DNA from 2 places in the Citrobacter sedlakii genome. Region 1 is predicted to be linked to the other one. Evidence: predicted binding sites of a transcription regulator. Region 1 holds the regulator's gene; the other holds the start of a gene.
The links. Region 1 encodes LexA, which represses DNA repair genes until DNA is damaged. Its sites were predicted from a motif close to TNCTGTATGTACATACAGNA; they were not measured.
Positions count from the first base shown of each region.

Region 1 (3,148 bases):
CCATTGCTCTTTCACCTTACCTTTGAATTGTTTCCAGTTACCACCGGCTTCGTCTTTATTCATCATAAAGTCCTCTTCGTTAGGCTGTGAATAGCGAGTCTACGTCATCCAACGTTGCTACGTTTCTTGCTGGACGTGATATTTAGTGTAGTCAGGGATTCTGGGTTCGGTTGAGTATTCAGAATATTTAACCGTCACGTTGCCGAAAACCAGGTACCGTTACGCCAGTGCCGCCGCCAAATCCATGCTAACGAAAGTCCGCGCAGCGCCAGGAAAACCGCCAGCGCCAGCCACAAACCGTGATTCCCCAATGCCGGTAGCGCCAGCAGCGTTAACGCAAAACCCGTCGCCGCCACCGCCATACTGTTACGCATTTCCGCAGCGCGGGTCGCGCCAATAAACATGCCATCCAGCAAGTAGCACCAGACGCCGACCAACGGCAGGATCACCTGCCAGAACAGATAACGATCGGCTAACTGTTGCAACTGCGGCAGTGAGGTCAGCAGCGCGATTATCTGCTCCCCCACCAACAGGTAGGTCAAAGAAAACAGCAGTGCTACGATGCCTGACTGACGACACGCCGCCCGCCAGACCTCCAGCAATTGACTACCGTCCCGCGCGCCATACGCCTGGCCGGAATGCGCCTCAACAGCGTAGGCAAAGCCGTCCAACGCATAGGCGGTAAAGGTAAGCAGCGTCATGAGCACTGCGTTCACGGCAATGATGTCGCCGCCAAGCCTTGCGCCAAGAACAGTAATGGCGCCAAAGCAGAGCTGGAGCAGCAGCGAACGCAGCATAATGTCGCGATTAAGCGCCAGCAGGCGACGAATATTCCCGCGCCAGGCCTGCTTTAACATCTCCATCGAGACGCCGCGCAGATGCAGCACCTTGCGCACCATCAGCATTCCCAGCAATAGCGTGGCGTATTCAGCTATCACCGTAGCCAGCGCAGCGCCCTGCACGTTCATATGCAGGCCCATCACCAGCCACAGGTCGAGGATAATGTTGAGGATGTTACCGACAATCAGCAGAATCACCGGCGCCCGCGCATACTGCACACCGAGCAGCCAGCCCAGCAGGACCAGATTGGCCAGCGAGGCGGGCGCGCTAAGCCAGCGGATTTCCAGGAAGCGTCTTGCCTGCGCCAGCACCGCTTCGCTACCGCCGACGATATGCAGCGCCAGATCGATCAGCGGCGTTCGGCAGAGCGCAATGAGCAGGCCAGCGCCCAGCGCCAGCAGCAATGGCTGTACTAACGCGCGCGCCAGCGCCTGTGGGTTCTTCGCTCCAAACGCCTGCGCCGTAAGCCCGGTAGTGCTCATTCGTAAAAAGAGCAGCAGCATGAACAGAAAACTGGTAGCCGTCGCCCCAACCGCCACCCCGCCGAGGTAAACAGGACTATCAAGGTGGCCTATCACCGCGGTATCTACCAGCCCAAGCAGCGGCACAGTGATGTTGGAGAAAATCATGGGTAAGGCAAGACGCCAGAGCGCTTTATCAGCAGATGCAAAGAACGGCATGAGAAGAAGCCTGAGGAGCAGTTATCGTAGATTTAAAATTATACAGGCCTGATAAGCACAGCGCTGCCAGGCCTGGCGCCGGATAACGGCGCGTACGCTCTTATATCCGGCTAAATGAAATTACAGCCATTCACCGTTGCGGATGACGCCGACGGCCAGCCCTTCAATCGTGAAGCTTTGTTCACGCAGATCCACGACGATCGGTGTAAATTCGCTGTTTTCTGGCAGAAGCTCGACTTTGTTGCCCTGTTTTTTCAGGCGTTTTACCGTTACTTCGTCATCAATGCGCGCCACGACCACCTGACCGTTACGTACATCCTGCGTTTTGTGTACCGCCAGCAGATCGCCGTCCATAATGCCGATGTCTTTCATCGACATACCGCTGACGCGCAGCAGGAAGTCGGCATTCGGTTTAAACAGTGACGGATCGACCTGGTAATGGCCTTCAATGTGCTGCTGCGCCAGCAGCGGCTCGCCTGCCGCAACGCGACCGACCAGCGGTAAGCCATCTTCTTCTTCCTGCAGCAGTCGAATGCCGCGGGACGCGCCGGAAACGATTTCAATCACCCCTTTGCGCGCCAGCGCTTTCAGGTGTTCTTCAGCGGCGTTTGGGGAACGGAACCCCAAACGCTGCGCGATTTCCGCACGCGTCGGCGGCATACCTGTCTGGCTGATGTGATCCCGAATAAGATCAAACACCTCTTGCTGCCTGGCCGTTAACGCTTTCATTCCGCCCCCTGGGTGTATATACAGTTATGCTGTGAGTATATACAGCTAAAGGTGATTTTGGAACCACAAACTGCACAATGATCCGCAGTTTTATGCGGTTATGGAACGGAGCGCGTATGTTGTTAGTGAAAATGGGCCCACAGCAGAATGCCCCAGGTGATCAGCGCGACAATAATGGAAAGCAGCACTGCCGCCGATCCCATGTCCTTCGCCCGTCCTGACAGCTCGTGATATTCGGATCCAATACGGTCGACGACGGCTTCAATTGCACTGTTTAAAATTTCAACAACCATGACCAGCAGCACCGAGCCAATCAGCAGAACGCGGGTAATAGCATCGACATCCAGCCAACAGGCGATGGCCACGCCTGCCAGCACCGCAATGCTTTCCTGACGGAACGCCGCCTCGTTGACCCATGCTGCGCGAAACCCCTTCCAGGAGTAACCGGCTGCTTTAATAATTCGGGTGAATCCAGTGGTATTGTTAGCCATTAAAAGAACCTTTTTGCATTATTGGCGTCAATGACAATGCTTTGTTAGCGCGTATAATCTGAGTGCGGGCAACGCGGCGCGAAGTATGACCGTATACAACAGAAATTCACATGACTTTCTGATATCCTTGCAGCGCATTTGCATTATTAACCAGAGGCTTTACATCGTTTATGTCCGGCTGGCCACGAATTTACTATAAATTACTGAATTTACCATTAAGCGTACTGGTAAAAAGCAAGTCTATTCCGGCGGATCCTGCCCCGGAACTGGGACTCGATACCTCTCGCCCAATTATGTACGTTTTGCCGTATAACTCCAAAGCGGACTTACTCACACTGCGCGCGCAGTGTCTGGCGCACGATCTTCCCGACCCGTTAGAGCCGCTGGAGATCGACGGCACGCTGCTGC
Region 1 covers NZ_CP071070.1:4,391,534-4,394,681, forward strand. Annotated here, with positions in the region: gene JY391_RS20810 (CsbD family protein) at 1-63, opposite strand, end outside; gene dinF (MATE family efflux transporter DinF) at 195-1,520, opposite strand; gene lexA (transcriptional repressor LexA) at 1,641-2,249, opposite strand; gene JY391_RS20825 (diacylglycerol kinase) at 2,372-2,740, opposite strand; gene plsB (glycerol-3-phosphate 1-O-acyltransferase PlsB) at 2,911-3,148, shown strand, end outside.

Region 2 (3,148 bases), 1.6 Mb from region 1:
CATACGACCTAACCAGTCGTAACCCATTTCAAAGCCAACATACGGGTTAACCTGATAACCACCAAAAGCACCTGCGCCCAGTTGGTTTTCGTGGGTCGGGCCATTGTTGTTGATGAAACCAGTGTCATGGTACTGAGACCAGCCCAGTTTAGCACCAGTGTACCAGGTGTTATCTTTCGGAGCGGCCTGCGCTACGGTAGCGAAACCAGCCAGTGCCACTGCAATCGCGATAGCTGTCTTTTTCATTTTTTGCGCCTCGTTATCATCCAAAATACGCCATGAATATCTCCAACGAGATAACACGGTTAAATCCTTCACCGGGGGCCTTGCTCAATAGTTACTCTACCGATATCTGCGGCTTATGCCGAGCACCCCTGGCGATGTAAAGTCTACAACGTAGTTGGAAACTTACAAGTGTGAACTCCGTCAGGCATATGAAAAAAAAACGCTTGTATACAAAATATTTAACATTTTGGATGTCGAAATTACGAGGAAAAATACGCGGAAACCGCTTCCGACAAGCGTTCGCGCAAAAAATTCAATACGCTTTAAAAAAAGTGGGCAAGGCCAAAAAAAATTCCAGGATAAATCCTAATTTTACTCAGTGATACAAATTAGAATGAATTTTTAGCCCAGTTTGGTGTCTCGTCGGATGGGTATGCGCGCTAACCGGGCGCATGATAAACCCCATCGCATTTCCTTCATCAGCGGCTTTAACCAATTCGGCATGCTCCTCTTCCGTTAACTCGTCGGCCAGCCAGCCAATGACCACGCTGTAGTTGCCTGTGCGCAATGCGCGAACCATCGATTCCAGGGTGTGGCAGGGAGAGAGCTGACGAATCTGCATGACCTTAGAGAGCGGCAACCCGGCCGACTGAACCCATTCGCGGCTCAATTTTTGCTGCGGCGTCAGCCAAAGCTGCCAGCGAGACTGCTGCCCTAACTGCTGGAGAAGCGGTAACAGCAGTAACTGCGTCATCATGGGCTGGTCTTCACGATAGACCACTTCACTGATAAGCCCGGCAGTAGCTTTCTCGGTTGAAACGCGCGCCATTTTGTTCGCTGTTGAGGAGAATGACGAAGAACGATTTGCGTAGCCTGAAGTGTACATAATCAATCCAGCCCTGTGAGTTACTGTATGGATGTACAGTAACCCTGATGCCGTGAAAGATCAACTTTATTTTCGGAAACAAACTCGCAATTTTTATTCATCGTTGCGGTAAAAACGAAATACAACTTGCCCCCTGAGAATAAGTTGCCTATTTTCGTCGTTAACGGATCCGTGACGGCAAATAATTTATTTAGTTTATGATTTAAAAGGGAATTTTATGAAAGTACACTCCTATGACAGGATCAATAAATCACAGGAATATTTATCTTCTCTGGGGACTATCCGTTATCGATCGCTGTTTGGCAGCTACAGCCTGACCATCAACGACACGGTGTTTGCCATGGTCGCCGATGGCGAGCTTTATCTCCGTGCCTGTGAACAAAGCGTACAGTACTGCGTAAAGCACTCACCTGTCTGGCTGACCTTTATGAAGCGCGGACGCCCCGTCATGCTCAATTACTATCAGGTTGATGAAAGTCTCTGGCGCGATCAGCAAAAACTCATCCGCTTGTCGAAATATTCCCTGGATGCGGCGTTGAAAGAAAAACACCTGCGGGGGGCAACGCAACGGCTCAAGGATCTGCCAAATATGACCTTTCATCTTGAGAGCCTGCTTAACGAAGCGGGCGTTTATGATGTCAGTACGCTCCGTGTTTTGGGCGCCAAAATGTGCTGGCTTCGGTTGAGACAAATCAACAAGTCGATTACTGACAAAATCCTCTACATTCTGGAAGGGGCTATTTATGGCATTCATGAAGCGGCGCTCCCGGCGACGCGTCGCCAGGAGCTTGCGGCGTGGGTTAAGACGCTGACAAAGGAGCCGCTGTTTCCGGCGAAGATTGAGTGATTTGGCGCTGCAGTCGGCCAATTTCCGGCAGCAGCGTCACCAGCAATCCTACCTGCTGAACCACCAGAGGCTCTTTGCTGTCCGGACGCGGTTCAAGCTGCTGGATACGGTGTTTGAGTTCGGCCAACGCCAGCTGTACGCGCTGTTCATCAGCCGGGAGATGATGTAAGGCATCATCAACGTAGCACACGGCGTCATCCAGTAATGCCAGCACCTCGGGGTTGGTCAGTTGCTCACGATGCGCCCCCAGCGCGGAAATGTAGCTGGTGAACGTATGGTTGAGGCAGAGTAAACGGAACGCTGCCTCACGCGTTTGGGCGGTTACGTCCGGTTCGCTCGACATATTCGACACCACGGAAGCCAGTTCGGCATCGCGATTATGCGCATCTCGTCGCGCAATGCGATAGGCCAGGCGATTATCGCGCCCCTGATGATATTGCTCAAGAATCGCGTCAAGATAGCGGCAGTTGGCATCGGTTGCGCGTTGTAATACCCGCGGCAGGTTGCGAAAACGCCAGTCCGGCCAGATAAAGCTGACCGCCGCCCAGGCGATGGCGCAACCGATCAGCGTGTCTATGACCCGCGGCAGCGCGACCTCGAAACCTTCGCCAAGCAGATTAAAGCACAACAGCACCAGCAGGGTAATAAACATCGTGGCGTGGGCGTACTGTACGTTACGGAAGGCAAAAAACAGGACGCCGGTGATGACCAGTAATATAAGTTGCCCTTCCAGCGAAGGCACAAACCACAGGACAGGAATGCCAATAGCCACCCCGACCAGCGTACCGATAATCCTCAAGGCCAGACGGTGTCGGGTCGCATTATAGTTGGGCTGACAAACGAACAGGCTGGTCAACAGGATCCAGTAGCCATGATGCATACCGGTGACCTGAATAATGGCGTAACCGACGCAGAGCACTAACGACATCCTCACCGCATGGCGGAACAGGGCGGATTCCGGCGTGAAGTTGCGGCTCAGGCGCAACCAGACATCGCTGAGTCCGTGCGGACTGTCATCGGCGAGCTGATTTTCTGTTTCCGCGTGCGGCATGGCCTGCGCCTGCTCTGATTCTATGGTCGCCAGTTGCGCATCAATAGCTCGCAGGTTCGCCAGCAAAAAGCCCAGCGTTTTCAGCAAATCAGCCGACGCGCCGCTGGAGCGCATCCGCTCAAGCGCGGCATCCAGGTGG
Region 2 covers NZ_CP071070.1:2,801,451-2,804,598, reverse strand. Annotated here, with positions in the region: gene ompA (porin OmpA) at 1-246, opposite strand, end outside; gene sulA (SOS-induced cell division inhibitor SulA) at 602-1,111, opposite strand; gene JY391_RS13460 (TfoX/Sxy family DNA transformation protein) at 1,329-1,958, shown strand; gene yccS (YccS family putative transporter) at 1,912-3,148, opposite strand, start outside.
Region 2: a site for LexA is predicted at 1,133-1,152, ahead of sulA (SOS-induced cell division inhibitor SulA). Genes of this name have one in related genera too.